DNA from 2 places in the Polycladomyces subterraneus genome. Region 1 is predicted to be linked to the other one. Evidence: a T-box and tRNA genes for the amino acid it is inferred to sense, from the RefSeq annotation. Region 1 holds a T-box; the other holds one or more tRNA genes.
The links. The T-box of region 1 lies ahead of NWF35_RS00915 (valine--tRNA ligase). A T-box ahead of a tRNA ligase gene usually reads a tRNA of that ligase, here a tRNA-Val.
Positions count from the first base shown of each region.

Region 1 (7,964 bases):
GCATCGCTGCCCGAATGAAATTGGTAAATATCAATATAATCCGTCCGAAGCGCCCGCAGGGAGTCTTCCAGTTGTTTCTGCACTTCCTCCGGCGACCAATGATTGGTCCGGTTCATATGACCATGGAACTGATGACCGAATTTGGTCGCTATAATCCAATCCTGTCTTTCCCGTTGGATCGATTTCCCGATGAAAGATTCCGACAAATGATCACCGTAGCATTCAGCCGTGTCGATCAGGTTGATCCCCATTTCTTTCGCCGTGCCCAAAATCCGGTCGACTTCATCCTGGGTATACGACTTACCCCACTCACCACCGAATTGCCAAGTCCCTACACCAACAACTGACACTTTCAATTCCGTTTTTCCCAGTCTGCGGTACTTCATCTCAATCACTCCTCGTGCGGCTACTTGACCTTTCAGCTCCGAAAAAACGATTATTCGGAACATTTTTCAATAATATTAAGCAAAACCCAGATATTACTGGGTTTTGCTTCGTTCACCACATCCTGCACATTTCCCGTCAACTGTGGTCCTTGACGGTTCGTTTCTCCTCCAACGCCGGTACCAATTCATGTGCCACCCGCCAAATGTCGCCCGCTCCCATCGTCATCACGACATCGCCAGGGCGCGCATGTTCGAGAAGGTACTGTTTCACTTCCTCTTTGGTATCGAAATACCGTACATTGTGATTGCTATTTTGCCGGATCAACTCTGCCAACCGCTCCGCGGTGACGCCATCGATCGGCTTTTCGCCCGGCGGAGCGTAAATGCGATTGATGATCACTTCGTCCGCTTCGCCGAATGCGCGGCTGAATTCATCCATCAACAGATGTGTGCGGGAATAGCGCTGAGGCTGGAATACCACCACAATCCGCCGGTTCAGTGCCCGAGTAGCCTCGATGGTTGCCCGGATTTCCGTCGGATGGTGTGCATAATCATCCACAACCAAAATGTCGTCCACTTCCCCGATCACCTGAAAACGCCGTTTGGCCCCGCTGAATTGCGCGATCGCCCGGGCAGTTTCTTCAAAAGGAACGCCCGCATGCATGCATGCGATGATGGCAGCCATCGCGTTGGCCACATTATGACGACCGGGAACGTTCAGTTTCACTTCTCCGAGCGGGGTGTCCCCTTTTTTCATGGTAAACGTGATCTGACGTAGATGCTGACGGATCCCTTCCGCCGTATAATCGGCCGGTTGGTCTAATGCATACGTCACCACACGGACGTCTAAATCCTTCACCATCTCGCGCAGGTGCGGGTCATCCATGCACAATACGGCCAGTCCGCCCGGCTTCACTTGGCTCAAAAATTGGCGGTACGCCCGTTTCAGATTGTCAAATTGTCCGTCGTAGTTTTCCAGATGATCCGGTTCGATGTTGGTGACCACAGCTACTTCCGGGTAATATTCCAAGAACGTACCATCGCTCTCGTCCGCTTCGGCGACGACAAAATCGCTTTTGCCAGCCTTGGCGTTACTACCGAGCCCAACCACTTCCCCGCCGATGACGAACGAGGGATCGACACCACAAATCTCCAACGTTTGCGCGATCATGGACGAGGTGGTCGTTTTCCCGTGTGCGCCGGCCACGGCAACCCCCTTTTTGTCGTTGAGCAGACGGGCCAGCATTTGGGAACGGTGCAATACCGGGATACCTTTCTCTTTTGCGGCTTGCAGCTCCACATTGTCCATCGCGATACTGGAGGAGTAAACAACTACGTCCGGCTCCCCAACCTGTGCGGCATCATGACCGATATGGACGACGGCACCCCGTTGAACCAGATTTTCCGCCAATTTGTTCATGGCGACATCCGATCCGGTCACTTTGACCCCCTGATCCAACAACACACGGGCGATCGCGCTCATGCCGTATCCGCCGATCCCGATAAAATGGACGTGTTTGGTCTCGTTCATCCTACCCACCAACCTTTATCCTTGATTTTCCCCTGATACCACATGCTTGCGAATGTCGGACACGAGGAACAGTGATCCCGTCACCATGATGAGATCATTCGCGGACGCCCGTTGTCGCAGGTGGTCCAGTCCTTCCTCCGGCGTTTCGGCCGTTTCTACCTCCGCGGAAGTAAGTGACCGTACCAACCCAGCGAGCCGTTCCGCTTTCATCGCTCGAGGGTGATCCGCCTGTGTGACGACGATATGTTCAGCCAGCGGCACCAACGGTTTCAGCACCCGCTCCACCTCTTTGTCTTCCATCACAGAGAGCAACAAGTGCAATCGCCGGTATGTCACTTGCTCAGACAGAAACGCCGCCAACGCTTCTGCGCCTTCCGGATTGTGTGCGCCGTCCAGCCAGATTGACGGATCATCCGCCACTTTTTCCAATCGCCCAGGCCATTGCACCTTGGAAAATCCGGCCAACACGTCTTCGTCTTCCAATACTGTGGCGTAAAACTGGCGCAACACTTCCAGTGTCATCATCGCCGTGGCTGCATTTTTCACCTGGTGTTGTCCCACCAGCGGAATGGTGATCTCTTCCACCGTCCGATACATATTGCGGAATCGCAAACGCTGATGTGACGGCGTCGATTCGATGGTTTCCGCTTCATAATCCCGACCGATCAGATACAGGGAGCTTCGACCTGCTTCTGCCTTTTCTATGATCACCCGCACGGCGGTCTCTTCCTCACAACCGCACACCACAGGTACACCCGGTTTGATGATACCGGCTTTTTCCTCTGCGATTTGAGATAATGAATCCCCTAATAAATGTATGTGATCATGCCCGACATTGGTGATGACTGATACCAACGGATAAACCACGTTGGTCGCATCCCATCTGCCTCCAAGCCCCGTCTCCCACACGATAAACCAAGGCAGGGCTTCTTTGGCGAAATAACAAATCGCCAGCAACGTCCAAAATTCAAACGGCGAAGGTTGTCCGACGCCGGATTGGATCATCTCCTCGACAACGGGTTTCAGCTCGTTGGCCCAGCGCACGAACGATTCCTCCGGGATGTTTTCTCCGTCAAAACGAATGCGCTCGCTCCAATGCATCAGATAAGGAGACGTAAACATCCCCACCGGATAACCGGCCTGCTCAAGTACCTTGGCGATCATCGCCGCCGTCGATCCTTTGCCGTTGGTCCCGGCGATATGGATCCATTTCATCCGGCGTTCCGGATGCCCTAACCGGTCCAGTGCCCATTCCATCCGGTCCAGTCCTGGTTGAATCGCTTGCACGCACGTTTCATCCATCCAACGAAACACGTCTTCAGCGGTGACAAACCGTTGATCCATCCTGACCGTTCCCTTCCGTCGACAACTCTAGAGTTAGGAGTGAAAGGGCAGGGGGAGTCCTACCCTTTCAACTCATTCAACCGTGCCAATACCTTTTCGCGTTTTTCGCGATACTCTTCCCCTTTACGCCGCTCTTCCTCCACAACGTGCTTCGGTGCCTTGGTCACAAACCCCTGGTTGGACAATTTTTTCTCCACCCGTGCCACTTCGGCGTCCAGCTTTTTCAGCTCCGCTTCCAGCCGGGCGATCGTCTGGTCGATATCGATCAAGCCCGCCAACGGCACGAACACCTCCGCACCGGTGACAACCGCGGTCATCGCTTTGTCCGGGCGGGTGACGTCTTCCCCGACCGTGACCCGTTCCGCACCGCATAGCCGGCGAATGGCCGCTTCGTTTTGCTGGATGGCGGACAATACCTCGGCATCGGCGCGGATCAGGAGTTCCACTTGCTGTTTGACCGGCACTTCCATCTCCGCCCGGATGTTGCGCACCGAACGGATGATTTCGATTAGCACCTGCATATCCCGCACCGCTGCCGGCGCTTCCCACTCTGCAGACGGTTTCGGCCACTCGGCCACCGTGATGCTCCGGCCAGCCGTCGGCAGGTGCTGCCAGATCTCCTCCGTCACAAACGGCATAAACGGATGCAGCAGGCGCAACGATTGATCCAACACATACGCCAGAACGGAACGTGTCACCCGTTTGGCTTCTTCGTCTTCTCCGTACAACGGGAGTTTGGCAAACTCGATGTACCAGTCGCACAACTCGTCCCAGATAAAATTGTAAAGGACACGCCCCACTTCGCCAAACTCATAACGTTCCAACAGGCGGGTCGCTTCGGCCACCGTTTCATTCAGCCGGTGTAAAATCCAGCGATCCGCCGTGGAGAACGGGCCGGTCAACTTCAATTCCTCTGAAGAAACGCCGTCCAGATGCATCAGAGCAAACCGGGACGCGTTCCAGATCTTGTTGGCAAAGTTCCGCGCCGCTTCCACACGCTCCCAACGGAAGCGTTGGTCGTTGCCAGGCGTACAGCCGGTGGCCAGCATAAACCGCATTGCATCGGCGCCGTACTTGTCGATCACTTCCATCGGATCGACACCGTTACCGAGTGACTTGGACATTTTACGCCCTTCGGCATCCCGCACAAGACCAGTGATCAGCACATCGCGGAACGGCTTTTGTCCCGTAAATTCCAACGCGGTAAAGATCATGCGGGCCACCCAGAAGTAAATGATGTCATACCCGGTGACCAATACGTTCGTCGGGAAATAGCGCTTCAAGTCTTCGGTCTCGTCCGGCCATCCCAATGTGGAGAACGGCCACAGCCCTGAGCTGAACCAGGTATCCAGCACATCCGGATCCTGCTCCAGATTCCGGCTGCCGCATTTTGGACAGGTTTCCGGCTCTTCGCGAGCCACGGTCATTTCGCCGCAGTCACCGCAATACCAAGCCGGGATGCGGTGACCCCACCACAATTGCCGCGAGATGCACCAGTCGCGCACATTTTCAATCCAGTGCAGATAAATTTTTTCAAACCGCTCCGGCACGAACCGTACTCCTTGACCCGATCGAGTTTGTTCGATAGCCCGTTCAGCAAGCGGCTTCATCCGCACAAACCATTGCGTGGACAGATACGGCTCCACCACCGCGCCGGAACGTTCGCTGTGCCCGACGGAATGCACATGTTCTTCGATATGAACGAGCACACCCTGTTCCTGCAAATCCTGAACGATGCGCTTCCGGCATTCGAACCGGTCCAAACCTTGGTAGGGTCCTGCATTTTCGTTCATCTTGCCCGTCTCGTCCATCACCAACACCTGCGGCAAGTTGTGACGCTGCCCGATCTCGAAATCGTTGGGATCGTGTGCTGGTGTGATTTTCACGGCACCGGAGCCGAATGACGGATCGACATATTCATCGGCGATGATCGGGATTTCCCGACCGATAATGGGCAGGATCACTGTTTTTCCGATCAGGTGCTGGTACCGTTCATCTTCCGGGTGAACTGCTACGGCCGTATCACCCAGCATCGTCTCCGGACGTGTCGTGGCCACTTGGATGTACCCAGTACCGTCTTTGAGCGGGTACCGCATGTGATACAGCGCACCCTTCACTTCTTTATGGATCACTTCGATGTCCGAGAGCGCGGTGCGCGCGACCGGGTCCCAGTTGATGATGTATTTACCTCGATAGATCAACCCTTTTTCATACAAACGCACAAAAACTTCCCGCACCGCACGGGATAACCCTTCATCCAGGGTGAAACGCTCACGTGAATAGTCCAGCGACAATCCCATCTTCCGCCATTGATCGCGGATGATCTGCGCATAGTGTTGTTTCCATTCCCACACTTTCTCCAGGAATTTCTCCCGGCCCAGATCGTGCCGGCTGATGCCTTCCTCCCGGAGTTTGGCTTCCACCCGGGCCTGGGTGGCGATCCCCGCATGGTCCATGCCGGGCAACCACAGCGCGTCATAGCCCTGCATGCGTTTGAAGCGAATCAATATGTCCTGCAGCGTATTGTTGAGCGCGTGCCCGATGTGCAGATTCCCCGTGACGTTGGGCGGGGGGATCACGATGGTAAACGGCTGTTTGTCCGAATGAGCGTCGGCTTGGAAAAAGCCGCCCTCCAACCAGTAATCGTACCATTTTTCCTCCGCGGCCTTGGGATCATAGGCCGGCGGCAATGATGCTTTTGGTTGATCGGCCATGCTCTAACCTCCTTACTTACCAAAACAAAATAACTCCTTCCATCGCAAAGGACGGAAGGAGTTGTTTCCGCGGTACCACCTTTGTTCGCCCGTTTTTGGAAACGGGCGCCCTCAACTCCCGTAACGCGGGAAAACGGTTCGGCCTACTGCCGGTCGGGTTCAGCCGAACAGCTCCAGGGGGACGTTCACCGGCTCCGCCTTGGGAAACCTTCCAGCCTCAGGGTTTCCCTCTCTTGAAGGCGAACAACCGACTACTCTTCCCTGTCATCGCCGCTTGGTTTCAGTTGTGAATCATCTGTCTCGTCATCTTATTCTACAATGCCCGGTACGGACACGTCAAATCCGTACAATTAATATCCCCGAACACGAAGGTTCGGGGGCTTAGAATGAATCCATAAAAAAGACAAGTCCAAATGCAATCTTACCGAACCATGCCAAACGCCCGCTCGACACTTTCCATCATCAGACTGGGATTGGCAAGAAACGCCAGCAACAACACCGTGCACAACAGCATCACGCTGAGAAAGAGGATAAACAATACCCCGCGATAGGCACTTTTGACCATTGACTTGACCACGCTCAATCCGAAAACCCCCTTTGGTCCCTGACGACGATATTCTCTCTTATATTTTGTTCTTTTCCGCCTGTATTGTCCAGCCATGAAAACAAAAACGGGCGAAAAAGAAATGCCCGCGGGGACACTTTCTGCATATGATTTGACTTAAGGAAACTTTTTTTGTGTGAGGAAACATATTTATCTCCATGCCAATCTATTTTGAAAGCAGGGAAATCCATGTTTCGCGTATGTCTTTGGATACTGGCATTGGCGTTGCCCATCAAAGCATGCGAGATGTGTTTGCAAAAATGCCTGCGACGACAACACCATCGATGAGGGGGAAACATAAATACACACAATCCTGTTGATTGTGGAAAATCGGATTTTCCTATCTGAGGATCCATTTTAAATCGATGCCATTTTCATGGGGGCTCATGATCCAAACTTAACAAGTTCCATGCCTTTTTCGTTACATCGGGGACGGCTTCATGGTATTCATGAATCGCGGATAAATCCATTGTCAATTCAACACAACCAAAGGTCGTTTCCACCCGATCCGCTGCAGCTTCGAGTACTTCCACCGTCGCACTAACAATCAGGGCGGTCGGTCACGAAAATGGAAATACGGGTACGATTGTACCCGTATAGACTACTGACTGATGATTGTGTGCTATCTTTTTTGGGATCGAATGCGGACGGCTTCGGTTTTTCGTGTTTTGCTCCCGCTACCCTTTTTACTCAGCCAAAGCGAACGGATCAGCGACTGCAACCATCTGAGATGGGTGATCTCCTCTTCCCAGCGGCGAATCGCAATCGTCTCCTCAATCCGGTCCGGCATCTCATAATATCGGGTAAGCAATCGAAGTGGCCGCTCGGGATACGCCAAATAGAGGGCCAGCAGCTTTTTTTCCTTGCCGCTCAGCTTCCATCCCTCTTCATAACGGGCGAGGTAAAATTGTGGCTCTTTCTCATGATCCAATTGCTGGGAAAAACGACGGAAAAAGGCACCCAGATCGCGAACCGGACTGTCGACAGCGGCATGGTCCCAGTCGATCCACACCCACCCGTCTTCTTTTTTCAACAGGTTGCTGGGGTGGATCCGACCGTGACACAAAGTATATCTCGGTGCGATCCCCTTATCCGACTGCACAAATTTTTCCATCCCCTTCACTGCAAAACGAAGCGCCTGATCCACATATTCCGCATCAGCCGCAAAAGCATGATCAAATGGGGAACGAAACGTTCGGCTCTCTATCACTTCACGGTATTCGGCCAATTTCCCCAACTTGTCCTTCCATCCCTGCAAGCGTTCGACATTAACGCTCTGTTTCCGCTCCGATTGTTTCCCAACAACCGGGAACGCAGAGCGGTGAACATGAGCCAACATGGTCGGCAATCCCTCGATGGGGATCGTTTCCCGCAGGCCGGGGTCA
Region 1 covers NZ_JANRHH010000008.1:2,718-10,681, reverse strand. The annotation lists gene NWF35_RS00930 (aldo/keto reductase) at 1-386, opposite strand, end outside; gene murC (UDP-N-acetylmuramate--L-alanine ligase) at 523-1,917, opposite strand; gene NWF35_RS00920 (bifunctional folylpolyglutamate synthase/dihydrofolate synthase) at 1,933-3,261, opposite strand; gene NWF35_RS00915 (valine--tRNA ligase) at 3,321-5,975, opposite strand; T-box leader at 6,020-6,252, opposite strand; gene NWF35_RS00910 (hypothetical protein) at 6,397-6,558, opposite strand; gene NWF35_RS00905 (phosphotransferase) at 7,202-7,964, opposite strand, start outside.

Region 2 (7,964 bases), on a different contig from region 1:
GTAGCCGCTTTCCGGATCAGTGGTACTGACGCGGATTTCCTTTTCTACCTCAGGAGTGTCTTTTTTTTTTTTAACGGCCGCTTGCCGTGCGCTTCGCGATCCTCGTCGATGGCACGATCCAATTCCTCCACATACTTCTCCGTGGAATGACGGACCAGCTGACGGCTGAATTTGTTCTTGTTGGCGTTCGCCTTTAAAAACGTCGAGTCCGTGAACAATTCTTTCCCCTCGATCAAGCCGTGGTTGATGGCCTGTAGGACGATCTCGTCAAAAATCTCTTGGAAGATGGCCGTTCCGTTGAACCTGCGGCGTCGGTTCTGGCTGAATGTGGTGGCATGCGGCACCTTGTCCGTCAAGGAAAGTCCCACAAACCAGCGATATGCCACGTTGACCCGCACTTCTTCCACCAGACGCCGTTCGGAACGAATACCGTACAAATACCCAATGAACAACATTTTGAACAACATCATCGGGTCCACACAGGGACGCCCGTTGTCCTCACAGTATAACGGTCGGGTCTTTTCCGCGATGAACGAAAAATCGATGGTGGCGTCGATCTTCCGCAACAAGTGATCCTGTGGCACCTAATCCTCGATGTTGACCAACTCAATACTGCCTTGCCGGGTGGAGTGGGTTTGAAACATATGATTCCGTCCTTTGCCCTTGGTTATCTTTTGATTTCGATTAAATAAGGTACTTCGTAAATACCTTTTGGGTTTTTGACTGTTCATAACCAATTTTTGTATAGAATGCATGAGCTCTTAAGCGAGTAGAACCTGAACGTGCACGAACGTAAGCACAGCCGTTATTTTTCGCCCACTCTTCACAACTTTGCATTAATTGTTGTGCAACTGAAGTGCCTCTATGGTTACTGTCTACTACAATCCCCCCAATTTCAGCAAATACAGGTCCATATAAATAATAAGTCTTATACGCATGTACCCAACCCACAATTTTCTGGCCAACTTCCGCGACAAAAACAGCATGATCCTTATGATTCAAAAACCGCTGTAACCAGATACTAACTACTTCTTGACTCGTGGGGTAATCCAACTGGCCTGACAAAGCTGCTATATAGCCAGCGTCTGAAACGTTAGCACATCTTATTTTGACATCCAATGAAGATCACCTCGCTAATATAATTTCGACAAAAATTTCGACAAAAAAAGACTGCTGACCTGCTACCTTTGTCAGCAGTCTCAACAGGGCATTTGCCCTGTTCATGTCTTACCGTTGAAAGGGAACCACCTATCTCGTCGAACGACTACCCTTCCAAAAGAAAGCTTTGATACACGCTCCAAGAGCCATTTTCAAGCTGATACAACAGATGAAAACGGTCCACTTCCGTATGTAGATCCAATGAACGCATCCGCAGACTCCCATAAACGTCATGCAATTCGTCGGTGGACATATTCTGCCCGATGGTCAAATGAGGAGTGAACGGAAAGCGATGGGGGTGATACAGAATACCGGAGTTGATTTTTTCATGCAGTTTGCGGAGCGGTTGATCATTCTTCACGGCCAGGTAGATAACGTTGTTTGTCGGATGGAAGTGACTCACTTTATGAAAAAAGATTTCGAAAGGCTGAGACTCTCTGGCCACCTTTTCCAGATGGTCGACCGCCTCGTCCACTTTGGCCTCATCCATTTCAAATGCTTCTTTTAATGTGATGTGCGGTGGGATGAGTGTATAGTGCGGGTCATATCGCTTGCGGTAGGAGTTGGCAAAATCTTGGACGTGTTTTTGCGGGAATATCGCAATGCCATATTTCATATGGACTCCCTCCTTTTGACAAATTTACAAGAGCTGACCTCGACTGCGGTGTATTTCTTTCTGAAATTTCACACGAATAAAGACGACAAGGGGACATGCATCACGATGTATATTCATTATACCCTCTTTTCTTACTGCTGATAAAGTGCTGCGAAAGAAAGATTTCGCGCGTACACGTTGATCACGGTGTGTGTTATGATGAACATAGGCTCCCGCAAGGGAGAAGGAGAGGAGGGATACCGGATCGTGAAACGTGTTCACAGCCGGGAAGTGAAACAGGCGGCGATGGAACGACTGCAACAACGCGGCGTTACCATCGAAGGGATTGCCGAAATTGTATATCAGATGCAAGCTCCCTACAACGAAAACCTGACGATGGATTTATGCGTGGAAAGCGTACGGGCCGTATTGGAAAAACGGGAGATCCAGCATGCCATTCTCGTGGGAACTGAATTGGATATGTTGGCGGAAAAGGGGATGTTGTCAGAACCCCTTCAAACCTTAGTGAGAACGGATGAAGGCTTGTTTGGATGCGATGAAACGCTGGCCCTTGGGTCTGTGTTGGGATACGGAAGCATCGCTGTCACCACTTTTGGTCATCTTGACAAACAAAAAATCGGATTGATCAAACAACTGGATACGAAAAAAGATGGATCTGGTCCTGTCCACACGTTTATAGACGATTTGGTCGCCAGCGTGGCGGCCGCCGCATCCAGCCGACTGGCGCACCGGCTGCGCGATGAAGAGGAAAAAGCGGTTGTATCTCCATCCAAGTAAATGTATAGCCTTGCTCCGCGTGAAACAGCGCGGGGCTTTTTTGTTCCGCATCAAAAAGACCCAAGCGCTACCTGGCGCCCGGGTTTATTAGAGGAGGGAACATCTGTCCAATGGCAGATCAGATGGCCTAAACAAACGGGGGAACCGTTTGTGCTATATCTTATGCGCCAAGACGAGTCTTCGTATCCTCCGCGGAAAAAATGTGCCTTTGCCCTTGTGGCATGAATAGAGCGAGGTTTAGGCACAATACCTAAAGAAGTTCATCCGCAGGAGGGAACACCGATGTCTTGCTGGATTTATTGGGCCAAATTGTATGATACGCGGTTTCAGGCACGCTGTTTGGCCGCCCGCATCCAGGAGGATTGGTGGGTCTACGGCTACGACAGCCCTGCCGAAGTCGAAGTGTTTCAATCGAGGCGCGGTCGTTATGGCGTACGTTACTTGTGGGACAGAACTGAGGTTCGGAAAAAAAAATAAAAAAACCTCTTGCATTCCTCTCGGACCTGTTGTATAGTTATAGTTGTCGTCAGCGAAAACGACATAAATGAAGAGATGACGCGGGGTGGAGCAGTTGGTAGCTCGTCGGGCTCATAACCCGAAGGTCGCAGGTTCAAGTCCTGCCCCCGCAACCAAATATGGAGCTGTGGTGAAGTTGGAGTTCACGCCGGCCTGTCACGCCGGAGGTCGCGGGTTCGAGTCCCGTCAGCTCCGCCATTCTCAATGGGCCTATAGCTCAGTTGGTAGAGCGGTCGGCTCATAACCGATTGGTCACAGGTTCGAGTCCTGTTGGGCCCACCAGTATGAATACTTTCACTTGGGCAGTTAGCTCAGAGGGAGAGCGCTTCCTTGACACGGAAGAGGTCGTAGGTTCGATTCCTATACTGCCCACCAAAAACACCTCGTTTAGAGGTGTTTTTTCTATTGTGTGAAAAACATCCCCCAATCTTGAAGGTGTGGGCGAGTCGTGTGGTACAATGGGATTGTCCATGTAGGGGATCTTTTGAAAACAGTAGAGGGAGACCGTCATGGGAAGACCAATCGTCCTCATCGCAGCCGCATTGTTGGCGGTGTTGTTGATCGTGTTCACACAGCAGGGGGACGACGCGGGGTGGCGTAAATGGGTGCGGGAATGGCATCAACAGGTGGAAGAACATTCCTCGATTTTTCGGTTACCTGCTTCCAAAGCCAACCGCTCCTCCTCCGAAGTCGCTTTGCCGTTCCGGTCGGTGAATGGAACGGTCTATTTTCGTTTGAACGACCTGAAACGGCTACATATTCAAGTCTCTTACCAAGCCAAGGAAGGCATCATCACCATCCGTGAAGGCAATGCGGTCTTGGAGATGTTGCGATCGGCACCTGTGTTGAAACGCAACGGAATCTACCTGCCGATGACAGAACGGCCTGAAGTTTGGGGAAATGAGGTGTGGATTCCCTCGTCTGCTCTGAAAGAGGGCTTGGGAAAAACCATCCGCTTCCAACGAACCACTGCTTGGATCAGTGTTAGGGATGCGGTGCCGGTTCAATCGGCTCCAATGAAAGATCCGAGCGCGTCGTTTTCGCCCGCCCAAATGGTTCGATATTTGTCTTTCCTGCAACCACCCATCCGGGGAGCCAAAGTGAGTGAGCGCGAATCTCATTTGCCGGGGGCGCCGCGGAAGTATCGTCATGGTGTACACGAAGGGATCGACTGGTATGGTTATGCGTGCGGGGTGAAGATCGATTCCCAGACCCCCGTCTATGCGGTGGCGGACGGAATCGTGGTCAGGGCGGACAAGGATTATCGAGAGATGTCCGATGCCGAGCGGAATCGTTTGTTGCGGATCGGTGAGCAAAACGATGGACAGACACCTCAGTACATTTTGGATAAGATGCGGGGCCGGACGGTTTGGATTCAGCATGACAAAGGCGTGATGTCCCGTTATGCTCATTTGAGCCGGATTGCGGATGGCCTCTACGTGGGACAACACGTAAAAAAAGGTCAACTGATCGGCTATGTCGGCAATTCGGGCACGCATTCGGGAGTGGAACACAACGTCAATGATCTTCACCTGCATCTGGATCTCTTGATTTACGGGGACTGGTTTTGGAAGTATTTCACACCGGCTGAGCGCCGGTACATCTTGGAGCAGGTGTTCAATCGTTGAACTAGGCTCCATAAAATGTTCACATGTTGTTTATCATTTCTTCATCTGTGTCGTTTAGGCTGAATAGGAAGACGCTTGACGGGGGTTGGGCGACAGATGCAACGTCTGGTCCATCGGATTCAGAGGATGGATGTTTGGTTAGTGTGTTATGTCAACCGCCAGTGGAAGTCTCGGGTGATGGACTGGCTGATGTGCCGGTTGACCCATTTGGGCGGTGCTTTTTGCACGATCACGTTTTTGGTTGTCTGGTGGTTGTTCACTTCCTCTTCGATGAAGCAATGGGCGGTGGAGGGGTTCGCTGCACTGGCGGGCAGTCACTTGGCCGTACGGGCCTGCAAACATTATCTTCCCCGCATCCGCCCTCATTTGCGATTGAGTGAGTTGTATGCGTTTCCCGATGCTTTGACGGACTATTCCTTTCCTTCCGGGCACACGACGGCCGCATTTTCCATCGCCACCGTGTTTGTGCTCCATGCGCCGTGGTCGGCAGTCATTTGGTTGCCGTTGGCCTGTCTGATTGGTCTATCCCGGATGTATCTCGCGCTCCATTACCCGACGGATGTGGTGATGGGGGGCGTATTGGGCACGGGATTCGCACTGGGCGTCTATGCGTTGCTGGGCGCTGGTTGAGGTATTCGGATGGAGTGAGCGAAGAACCGGAAAGCGATACGGATAATGATAAGTAATTTCGATCCTACAATGCACCCGCAATGAAGAAGGGTGCGCTTTTTTATTTGTGGTGGCCACCGATTTTGCCCGCGCGGTCATAGAAAACGCTGGCGGGTGTGAGTGAACGGGCGTATAAAATACTCGTCGTGCCGAACCGTTCCCGAATCCGGTCGATCGCATCAGCCAGCTGTTGGTCTTTGGCCGTACGACCGAACAGGTCCAGCTGCAGGCTGCGTTCCGGTTCCAAGTTTCCCAGGCTGATCCCCACCAGCCGAATGGGAGCATGGTTCCAATGCCGGCGGAACAGATGCAAGGCTCCTTCAAAAATCACCCGCCCGATGTTGGTGGGTTCCGGCAGGGTATACGAGCGGTGAATGGAAGTGAAATCCATCCCCTTCAAGGTAAGTGACACCGTTCGTCCGGTGGCACCCGCTCGGCGTACCCGACTGGCAACTTCCTCCGCCAGCTCCCGCAAGACGACACGAATATCCGACTCGGTCTCGTAATCTCGGGGTAAGGTGAACTGATGTCCGATCGATTTGTTTTCATCCAGTGAATGGGGATCGACCGGGCTGTGATCGATACCATTGGCTGATTGGTGCAACACGCGTCCGATCACACCGAAGCGGTGTTGCAGCAGTTCCGGATCGGCATGGGCCAAATCACCGATCGTCCGGATCCCCATCCGGTGAAAATGCCGCTCCATGCGCGGCCCGACACCGAACAACTCGATCACCGGCAAGGGCCAGATGCGACGGGGGAGGTCCTCCGGCGTCAGCACGGTCAATCCGTCCGGTTTTTCCAACCCTGCAGCCATCTTGGCCATCAGCTTGTTGGGACCGACTCCGATGGAGCAGCGGAGACCCGTTTCCCGAAAGATACGTTCCTTGATCAGCCGGGCCGTTGTCTTTCCGTCACCGAAGAGGGCTTCACATCCGGTGGTTTCCACAAACGCCTCATCTACCGAAAAAGGTTCGACCAGCGGCGAAAATTGTTTCAGAATTTCGACGATCCGTACCGATACTTGCAAATACCGTTCCATGCGCGGTGGGACCAGACAGGCATGGGGGCACAGCTCCTTGGCCTGATAAACGGCCATCCCGGTTTTCACACCGTATTTTTTTGCTTCGTACGAAGCGGCCAGCACAATGCCGCGCCGACGGGCCGGATCACCGCAGACAATGACAGGGCGTCCGCGCAGATGTGGGTTGCGCATCTGCTCCACGCTGGCGTAAAAGGCATTCATATCGGCCAACAATACGGTGCGTCGGGCAGTCATTCCGTCCCCTCCTCACGAACGTTTGTTCTTATTTTACCACGGAACAAACAGATGAGGAGAAGAAAATGATGGATTTGCATGCGCTATTTTCTGGGATAGAAATACATGACCCGTCCGTTGAACAGATGCAGTTCAGCTTTCAGGGAACGGGCGAGATACCGGGACAATTCGTTGGCTTTGGCTTTGTCTCCATGGGTTGAATCGGCGGGGAGGATGATTTGGATCCGATCCGGTTCCACCACACCGATTACCAAGTATTTGTACAGGTTGGGATTGGTACCCGTCAACACCAACCATGACCGTCCATCTTTGGATTTTTCCTCGATCCGGTACGGAAACGCAGCAGCGGCGTAGTCCCAGTCCAACTGTTGACCAGTATAGGCGCTCATCTTCCGGTAACGTTCCAGATGTTCCCTCACCTGATGCAACTCGATTTTCGATTGGATCGAACCTTCCACCAGGCGGATCGTCGCTACTTGGTTCATACATGTCACCTCTGCCATATGTTGGTCTTTTCCATCTCCTGCAACATAATCATCTTAGCACGTTCCGGGATATTTGAACAAACAAATCAGAATCATGCCATTCCACAAAAAACGGACATTGGTTTATTCGTAATAAAACTATAAAATATTGTGAAAATATGTTGTCTTGCACACTCCCTTATGATACACTAATATCTAACTTTCAGTGTCCGATGGGGGATAGATGTGCATGCGAAAATCGGACCTGTTGGATGAACTCCGCTCAGAAATCGGTGTCATGTCGGACAAAATGGACGGAGGAATCGAAGAACTGTACCATTTTGTTATCGAATGTTTGTATGAAAAAGTGGAGGCATATCAATTTGTCGGCATCTACCTCACCAAGCCGTACATGTTTGAATGTCTGGGCTATGCAGGAGCCAATCCGTATCCCTACCGGGTTCGTTTCGGTGAAGGACTTCACAGCCTGGCAGCTGCCCGGGGCGGTGTCGTCCGGGAAAAGAGGGGCAAGCGCATCGAAGTGTTCGTCCCGTTTTATCGTGGCCATCACTTAATTGGAGAGCTGGTGGTGGTTGGAGAGCCGAGCGACCAGATCGATGAGGAGGATATCGCGTTTTTCTGTGAATTGGCTTCTTTGTTTGAGTCGAAGTCGGAAGAGTGCAAATGATCACGTCGTGAACGCCAGTCAGGTTCCACGGCCTTGATCAGACCCCATCAGAAGTCCTCACTCCTATCTTTTCAACCCTGTATCCGACTCTATGAGAGAAGGCTGAGCAGGTTTGAAGATTACGAGAAACGGGTAATACACCCCTAACCCTGTCTTTGTGTCAATAGAT
Region 2 covers NZ_JANRHH010000047.1:149,087-157,050, forward strand. The annotation lists one part of gene NWF35_RS13565 (IS1182 family transposase) at 1-62, opposite strand, end outside; one part of gene NWF35_RS13565 (IS1182 family transposase) at 62-584, opposite strand; gene NWF35_RS13570 (GNAT family N-acetyltransferase) at 685-1,119, opposite strand; gene NWF35_RS13575 (YjcG family protein) at 1,265-1,774, opposite strand; gene NWF35_RS13580 (phosphatidylglycerophosphatase A family protein) at 2,021-2,551, shown strand; gene NWF35_RS13585 (hypothetical protein) at 2,834-3,028, shown strand; tRNA gene NWF35_RS13590 (tRNA-Met) at 3,108-3,183, shown strand; tRNA gene NWF35_RS13595 (tRNA-Asp) at 3,189-3,265, shown strand; tRNA gene NWF35_RS13600 (tRNA-Ile) at 3,274-3,349, shown strand; tRNA gene NWF35_RS13605 (tRNA-Val) at 3,368-3,442, shown strand; gene NWF35_RS13610 (M23 family metallopeptidase) at 3,577-4,695, shown strand; gene NWF35_RS13615 (phosphatase PAP2 family protein) at 4,792-5,325, shown strand; gene dinB (DNA polymerase IV) at 5,426-6,643, opposite strand; gene NWF35_RS13625 (DUF1885 family protein) at 6,727-7,128, opposite strand; gene NWF35_RS13630 (hypothetical protein) at 7,358-7,795, shown strand.
Region 2: it encodes a tRNA-Val, which carries the amino acid that the T-box ahead of NWF35_RS00915 (valine--tRNA ligase) is inferred to sense. The anticodon was not compared.